Regions from separate parts of the Streptomyces sp. LMG1-1-1.1 genome, predicted to be linked through region 1. Evidence: riboswitches for the same ligand, from Rfam matches in the RefSeq annotation. Region 1 holds a riboswitch; the other holds the start of a gene.
What was found. A riboswitch is a leader RNA that binds a small molecule or an ion and turns the genes downstream of it on or off. The one in region 1 is predicted to bind cobalamin.
Positions count from the first base shown of each region.

Region 1 (4,012 bases):
GGGGCCCCTGTACGGGACGCTGCTGCGCCGCACCGGCAAGACCCTCGGCGACGACGAGCGGATCAACCGCGCGCAGCTCGCGGAGGCACTGGGTGCGGGCGTCGCCGCCGTGTCCCAGCTCGGCGGAGCGCAGGTGGGCGACAAGACGATGCTGGACGCGCTGGTGCCGGCCGTGGAGGGCCTGCGGACCTCGTTCGACGCGGCCCGCGCCGCCGCCGAGGAGGGCGCCCTCGGGACCGTACCCCTGCGGGCGCGCAAGGGTCGGGCGAGCTACCTCGGCGAACGGTCGGTCGGGCACCAGGATCCGGGGGCGACGTCGTCGGCCCTGCTGTTCTCGACGCTCGCCGAGACCGCGCGCACCGAGGGGGTGTCTTGAACACGGCGACTGACGGGTCGACTCCCGGCCCTTCGACGTCCGGAGCTTCGGCATCCGACGCTTCGACTCCCGACGCTTCGACACCCGACGCTCCGACACCCGGCGCTCCGACATCCGTCTCGTCGACGTCGGGCGCGTCCGTGTCCGCGTCCGCGTCCGCCTCCCCCTCCCCCTCCCCCTCCGCCTCCGTCGGCATCGTGCTCGTGTCGCACAGTGCGGCGGTCGCGGCGGCCGTGGTCGAGCTGGCGCGGGGGCTTGCGGGCGGGGGTGGGCTCGCGCCGGTGGCGGCGGCGGGTGGGACGCCGGACGGGGGGCTGGGGACGAGTTCGGAGCTGATCGCCGAGGCGGCGAGGGCGGTGGACCGGGGTGCCGGGGTGGCGCTCCTGGTCGATCTGGGGAGCGCGGTGCTCACGGTGAAGGCGCTGCTGGCCGAGGGGGACGAACTGCCCGCGGGTTCGCGGTTGGTGGACGCTCCGTTCGTCGAGGGCGCGGTCGCGGCGCTGGTGACGGCGAGCGCGGGCGGGGACCTCGACGCGGTGGCGGCGGCGGCCTCGGAGGCGTACGCGTACCGGAAGGAATGAGGCTGCGCGGCGAGTGCGCGGAGTGACGGAGGGGGCGCGCCGGGTGGCGACCGTGTTGTGATGCAGCAGGTCAACCCACTAATGTCGCAGGGCCTTGGTGTACGGGAAACCGGTGCAGTACCGGTGCGGCCCTCGCCACTGTGATCGGGAGGTCCGGCTCCACCCCCGCGGGGAACACCCTCGGGGAAGCCACTGGACCGCGACGGGAGACCGCCGCGGTGTGGGAAGGCGGAGTCGGACGGCATGACCGTCAGCCAGGAGACCGGCCAGGGTGCGTTGTCCATCCACGAGGTGCTGGAGAGGGTCTCCCGACCATGCATATAGCCGAGGGGTATCTGCCCCCCGCTCACGCCGCCGCCTGGGGCGTCGCGGCCGCCCCGTTCGTCGTCCACGGGGTCCGCGCGCTGACCCGAGAGGTGCGGTCCAACCCCGAGTCCACGCTGCTGCTGGGCGCGTCCGGCGCCTTCACGTTCGTCCTGTCCGCGCTCAAGCTTCCGTCGGTGACGGGTAGTTGCTCTCATCCGACCGGTACGGGGCTGGGCGCGATCCTGTTCCGGCCGCCGATCATGGCGGTCCTCGGCACGATCACCCTGCTGTTCCAGGCGCTGCTGCTCGCCCATGGCGGCCTGACCACGCTCGGCGCCAACGCCTTCTCGATGGCGATCGTCGGGCCCTGGGCGGGGTACGGGACGTACCGGCTGCTGCGCCGGTTCGGTACGCCGCTGATGGTGGCCGTCTTCTTCGGCGCGTTTGTCGCCGACCTCTCCACGTACTGCGTCACCAGCGTGCAGCTGGCGCTGGCGTTCCCGGACGCCGGGACGGGGGTGGCGGGCGCGCTGGCCAAGTTCGGCGGGATCTTCGCGGTGACGCAGATTCCGCTGGCGGTGAGCGAGGGCCTGCTCACCGTGCTCGTGATGCGGCTCCTCACCCAGTCGAGCAAGGGCGAGCTGACCCGGCTGGGTGTCCTCCCCCGGCCGCGGACCGCGCTCGACAAGGAGGCGGCCGCGCGATGAGCGTCAGGATCAGCCGAAACGCGAAGATCAACGGACTGCTGCTGCTGGTCGTCGTCGCGCTCGCGGTGCTGCCGCTGGCGCTGGGTCTCGGCGACCACAAGGAGCAGCCGTTCACCGGGTCCGACGGGGAGGCGGAGACGGCCGTCTCCGAACTCGCTCCCGACTACGAGCCCTGGTTCAGCCCCCTGTACGAGCCGCCGTCCGGCGAGATCGAGTCGGCGCTCTTCGCGCTCCAGGCGGCCCTGGGCGCCGGCGTCCTGGCGTACTACTTCGGCCTGCGGCGCGGCCGCCGGCAGGGGGAGGCGCGGGCCGCGGCGGCGAGGGCCGAGGCGGACGGTGCGGCAGGGGACGAGGGCGACACGGGGGCCGCTGCCCGGCCCGTCGACGGGCGGGACGTGTAGTCGCCGATGCTGCCCATCGACGCGGCGGCGCACAGCAGTCGCTGGCGCTCCCGCCATCCCGCCGAGAAGGCGGTGCTCGGTTTCGGTCTGACGCTGTGCGCGGTGGGTCTGCCGCCGTGGCCGGGCGCGGTGCTCGTGGCGGCGGTGACGCTCGGGGTGCTGCTCGGGCCGGCCGGCGTGCCGGGCCGCCAGCTGTGGCGGGCGTTTCGCGTTCCGCTCGGGTTCTGTGTCACGGGCGCGGTCCCGCTGCTGTTCGAGGTGGGTGGGGCGCGGGGAGTCGTGGCGCTGGCGCCCGGTGGCCCGGCGCACGCGGGCGGGCTGTTGCTGCGGACCGCGTCGGCTTCGCTCGGGGTGCTGCTGTTCGCGTTCACGACGCCGATGTCCGACGTGCTGCCCCGGCTGGTCCGGGCGGGCGTGCCGGCGCCGGTGGTGGACGTGGCGCTCGTGATGTACCGGATCATCTTCCTGCTGCTCGACTCGCTGTCCCGGATCCGGCAGGCCCAGGCGGCGCGTCTGGGGCACACCACCCGGGCCGCGACCTGGCGTTCGCTCGCGGGGCTCGGCGCGACCACGTTCGTCCGGGCCTTCGACCGGGCGCAGCGCCTGCAGTCGGGGCTCGCCGGGCGGGGGTACGACGGGACGCTGCGGGTGCTCGTGCCCGCGTGCGGGATCTCCCGCCGGTTCCTCGCGGCGACGGCCGTGCTGCTCGGGGGGCTCGTCGCCCTCACCCTCGTACTGGAAAGGTTCCTTCCGTGACGCCTCAGAACGCGACGACGCCCCGGGGCTCGACGCCGGTCGTGGAGCTGGTGGGGGCGGGGTTCGCCTACGAGGACGGGCCCGCCGTCCTGTCGGGCGTGGACTTCGCGGTGGCGGAGGGGCGTGCCGTCGCGCTCCTCGGCCGCAACGGCAGCGGCAAGACGACGCTGCTGCGGCTGCTGAGCGGCGGGCTGCGGTGCGGGGGCGGTTCGCTGCTCCTGGACGGTGCGGAGGTGACGTACGACCGCCGGGGCCTGACCCGGCTGCGGACCACCGTGCAGCTCGTGGTGCAGGACCCGGACGACCAGCTGTTCGCGGCCTCGGTCGGCCAGGACGTGTCGTTCGGGCCGATGAACCTGGGGCTGCCCGAGGACGAGGTGCGGCTCCGGGTGCGCGAGGCGCTCGAGGCGCTGGACATCGTGGCGCTCGCGGACCGGCCGACGCACCTGTTGTCGTACGGTCAGCGCAAGCGGGCCGCCATCGCCGGCGCCGTGGCGATGCGGCCCCGGGTCCTGATCATGGACGAGCCGACGGCCGGCCTCGACCCGCACGGCCAGGAGATGCTCCTCGACGCCCTCGGGCGGCTCCGCGCGTCGGGCACCACGGTGGTGATGGCGACGCACGACGTGGACCTGGCGCTGCGCTGGGCCGACGAGGCGGCGGTCCTCTCGCCCTCGGGTCTTCGCACGGGGCCGGTCGCGGAGCTCCTCGCCGACGACGCCCTCCTCGCCGCCGCCCGGCTCCGCCGGCCCTGGGGCACCACCGTGGCCCGCCTTCTGCGCGCACAGGGCCTGCTCACCCCGGACGCGCGGGAGCCCCGGACACCCGAGGACCTGGACGCCTGGGCCGGGCCACAGGGGGCCGGGGCGCAGGTGGCCGGGGCGT
Region 1 is NZ_JBFPNH010000012.1:176,174-180,185, reverse strand. It holds gene dhaL (dihydroxyacetone kinase subunit DhaL) at 1-376, shown strand, start outside; gene MRBLMG1_RS04620 (PTS-dependent dihydroxyacetone kinase phosphotransferase subunit DhaM) at 517-957, shown strand; cobalamin riboswitch at 1,036-1,242, shown strand; gene MRBLMG1_RS04615 (energy-coupling factor ABC transporter permease) at 1,272-1,970, shown strand; gene MRBLMG1_RS04610 (energy-coupling factor ABC transporter substrate-binding protein) at 1,979-2,371, shown strand; gene cbiQ (cobalt ECF transporter T component CbiQ) at 2,378-3,127, shown strand; gene MRBLMG1_RS04600 (ATP-binding cassette domain-containing protein) at 3,124-4,012, shown strand, end outside.

Region 2 (4,012 bases), on a different contig from region 1:
TGCGCATGCCGACGGCGGCGATCCGCTCGCGCAGCGCGGCCCAGCGCTCGGGCCAGTTGAGCTCCACGTCGTAGTGGTCCGGGTGCAGCACACCGCGGGCGGTGCGGGTCTGCTCCCAGGCCGGGAGCGGGCCGCTGCGCTCGGCGAGGTCGGCGGAGGCCTCGTACGCGGCGAGCATGATCCGCTCGGCGATACGGGTCGACAGCGCGCGCGCCTCGGCGGAGTCGAACGGCAGCCGCAGCTGGAAGAAGACGTCCTGGAGGCCCATCGCGCCCAGGCCGACGGGCCGCCAGCGGGCGTTGGAACGCCCGGCCTGCTCGGTCGGGTAGAAGTTGATGTCGACGACCCGGTCGAGGAAGGTGACGGCCGTGCGGACGGTCTCGTCGAGGCGCTCCCAGTCGATGTCGCCGCCGGTGACGAACGCGCCCAGGTTCACGGAACCGAGGTTGCAGACGGCGGTCTCGCCGTCGTTCGTGACCTCGATGATCTCTGTGCACAGGTTCGAGGAGTGGACGACGGTGCCGGGCTCGGCGGTCTGGTTCGCGGTCCGGTTGGACGCGTCCTTGAAGGTCATCCAGCCGTTGCCGGTCTGGGCCAGGGTCCGCATCATCCGGCCGTACAGGTCGCGGGCCGGCATCGTCTTGCGGGCCAGGCCCTTCGCCTCGGCGGCGCGGTAGGCGGCGTCGAACTCCTCGCCGTACAGGTCGACGAGCTCGGGCACGTCCGCCGGGGAGAACAGCGACCAGTCGGCGTCCGCGTTGACGCGGCGCATGAACTCGTCCGGGATCCAGTGCGCCAGGTTCAGGTTGTGCGTACGGCGCTGGTCCTCGCCCGTGTTGTCGCGGAGCTCCAGGAACTCCTCGACGTCCGCGTGCCAGGTCTCGAGGTAGACGGCGGCGGCACCCTTGCGGCGGCCGCCCTGGTTCACCGCGGCGACGGAGGCGTCGAGCGTCTTCAGGAACGGCACGATGCCGTTGGAGTGGCCGTTGGTGCCGCGGATCAGCGAACCGCGGGCGCGGATGCGGGAGTAGGAGAGCCCGATGCCGCCGGCGTGCTTCGACAGGCGCGCGACCTGGTGGTAGCGGTCGTAGATGGAGTCCAGCTCGTCCTGCGGGGAGTCCAGGAGGTAGCAGGAGGACATCTGCGGGTGGCGGGTGCCGGAGTTGAAGAGGGTGGGGGAGGACGGCAGGTAGTCCAGGCGGCTCATCAGCCCGTACAGCGCGGCGACCTCGTCGAGCGCGCGGACGCTCTCGTCCTCGGCCAGGCCGCAGGCGACGCGCAGCATGAAGTGCTGCGGGGTCTCGATCACCTTGCGGGTGATCGGGTGGCGCAGCAGGTAGCGCGAGTAGAGGGTGCGCAGACCGAAGTAGCCGAAGCGGTCGTCGGCGGCCCGGTCGATCAGGGTGTCGAGCCGGTCCGCGTGCAGCGTGACGAACGCGGCGGTGCGGTCGGCGATCAGGCCCTCGCGGTGACCGACGGAGACCGAGGCGGAGAAGGAGACCGCGCCCTGGTCGGCCGCCTCGTCGGCGATGGTGATCGTCAGGAGCCGGGCGGCGAGCCGGGAGTACGCCGGGTCCTCGGAGATCAGGCCGGCGGCCGCCTCGGTGGCCAGCTCGCGCAGCTCCGCCTCGTCCGCCGCGGCGCTGCGGCCGCGCAGCGCGGCGGCGGCGACCTTGCCGGGGTCGGTGTCGGGGAGATCGGCGGTGAGGTCGGTCAGGGTCCGCAGCAGCACGGTCCCGGGGCCGTCGCTCTCGACCGCGGAAGCCTCGGCCGAAGCCGGATCGGCGGGCGCGATGGTCACGTGGGGGCTCTCCCTCGCTCGGCTCGGGGCCGCGACGGGGAAGGCGGGCAGGGGGTGTCCGTCACGCCGGACGCGCCGTGTCCACCGGCCCACTCCGCGAGGCCCGGAAGTCAGTGGCACCCGGAACGGAAGGACCGGGTGCGCTGTGGGCAGGTCATCGGACTCACTCCGTACGAAACCGCACGTAGCACACCGTTGCGGGACAGTTCCGGATTCGCGCCGGATTCCCCTGCGTCGACAGCGAGGATGAGCATACATGTGGGGGGCGCCGCTGACGGCACCCCCCACATGTTGTGTCGGTTGCGGGGCTACAGCTCCAGCGCGTACGTCAGCAGCGTGTGTTCGGGGATCGGCTGCCAGTCCCGCTCGGGGGTCCGCACGAAGCCGAGCCGGTCGTAGATCCGGTGCGCCGCGACCATCTTCGCGTCCGTGGAGAGCACCAGCCGCGCACACCCGGGGAGGGCCCGCGCCCGGTCCGCGCAGGCGCGTACGAGCGCTTCTCCGACGCCCCTGCCGCGGGCCGCCGGCGCGACCACGAGCATCCGGAACTCGGCCTCGCCTTCGACGGCGATGTCCGCCCAGGCGGTGCCGCCGGGGGCGAAGGTCACCCCGCCGATGATCCCGTCCTCCGCGTCGACGGCGACGAGGACCTCGCTCTCGCGAGCCCGCCGGGCCGTGTCGCGGAGCACGTCCAGATAGAAGTCGTCCTCTCCGTGCAGCAGCAGCCCGTCGTTCAGATAGGTCAGTCCGGTGAGCTCGCCGAGCTCTTCGTGGTCCTCGGGCCGTACCGCCCTGATCGTGAAGTCCATGGGCCCAGTCTGCCTCCGCCGCACGGGAAGGGGGCCCGGGATGTCTCCCGGGCCCCCGTCACGCGTGCGTCCGCGGGTCAGTGCACCGGGGCGCCGACCTTCGGGAGTTCGCGGACACCGGCGTCACCGGCGTCCGCCGTGTAGTCCTCGGGCGAGGTCTCGTCGATGCCCTCGGGGGCCTTGAGGGCCTTGAGGACGAAGGTCAGGACGACCGTGACGACGACGTTGAGGACGAAGGCGGTGAGGCCGATGTAGCCGATCTCGCCGATGCCGGGGATCTCGGCGGAGGAGCCGCCGAAGTGCTTCTGGGTCGGGCTGGCGACGCCGTACGCGGCGAACGTGCCGTAGACCATGCCGACGGCCCAGCCGGCGAGCAGCGCCCAGCGGTGGAACCAGCGGGTGAACAGGCCGCCGACGAGGGCCGGGAAGGTCTGCAGGATCCAGATGCCGCCGAGCAGCTGGAAGTTGATCGCGACCGTCTTGTCCATGGTGAGGACGAAGACCAGCGCGCCGACCTTCACCAGGAGCGAGACCAGCTTGGAGACCTTGGTCTCCTGCGCCGGGGTCGCGTCCGGTTTGATGAAGTCCTTGTAGATGTTCCTGGTGAACAGGTTGGCCGCGGCGATCGACATGATCGCGGCCGGGACGAGCGCGCCGATGCCGATCGCGGCGAAGGCCACACCCGCGAACCAGTCCGGGAACATGGTCTCGAAGAGCTGCGGGATGGCGAGCTGGCCGTTCTTGACCTTGATCCCGGCGGCGATGGCCATGAAGCCGAGCAGCGCGAGCAGGCCCAGCATCAGGGAGTACAGCGGCAGGATCGTGGTGTTGCGGCGGATGACCTCGCGGCTCCTGGACGACAGCGTCGCCGTGATCGAGTGCGGGTACATGAAGAGCGCGAGCGCCGAGCCGAGCGCCAGCGTCGCGTACGTCCACTGGCCGGCCTCGCCGGGGACGAGCGCTCCGCGCGGCTTGCCGGTCGCCGGGTTGGTCTGCGCGTAGGCCTCGCCGGCCTTGGCGAAGATCTCGTCGAAGCCGCCCAGCTTGATCGGGATGTAGATGATGGCCACCGCGATCACGATGTAGATCAGGGTGTCCTTGACGAAGGCGATGAGCGCCGGGGCGCGCAGGCCGGAGGAGTACGTGTACGCCGCCAGGACGCCGAACGCGAGCAGCAGCGGCAGGTCCTTGACGAACCAGTGGGTGGTCTCGCCGCCGCCGACGCCCATCACGTCCAGGACGGCCTGGATGCCGACGAGCTGGAGCGCGATGTACGGCATGGTGGCGAGGATGCCGGTGACCGCGACCGCGAGCGACAGGCCCTTGGAGCCGAAGCGGCCCCGGACGAAGTCGGAGGTGGTCACGTACCCGTGCTTGTGCGAGACCGACCACAGGCGCGGCA
Region 2 is NZ_JBFPNH010000062.1:17,996-22,007, reverse strand. It holds gene MRBLMG1_RS30810 (ribonucleoside-diphosphate reductase subunit alpha) at 1-1,801, opposite strand, end outside; cobalamin riboswitch at 1,933-2,097, opposite strand; gene MRBLMG1_RS30805 (GNAT family N-acetyltransferase) at 2,110-2,610, opposite strand; gene mctP (monocarboxylate uptake permease MctP) at 2,688-4,012, opposite strand, start outside.
Region 2: it holds a riboswitch for cobalamin, as region 1 does, so the genes downstream of both, MRBLMG1_RS30810 (ribonucleoside-diphosphate reductase subunit alpha) here and MRBLMG1_RS04615 (energy-coupling factor ABC transporter permease) in region 1, are expected to answer to the same signal.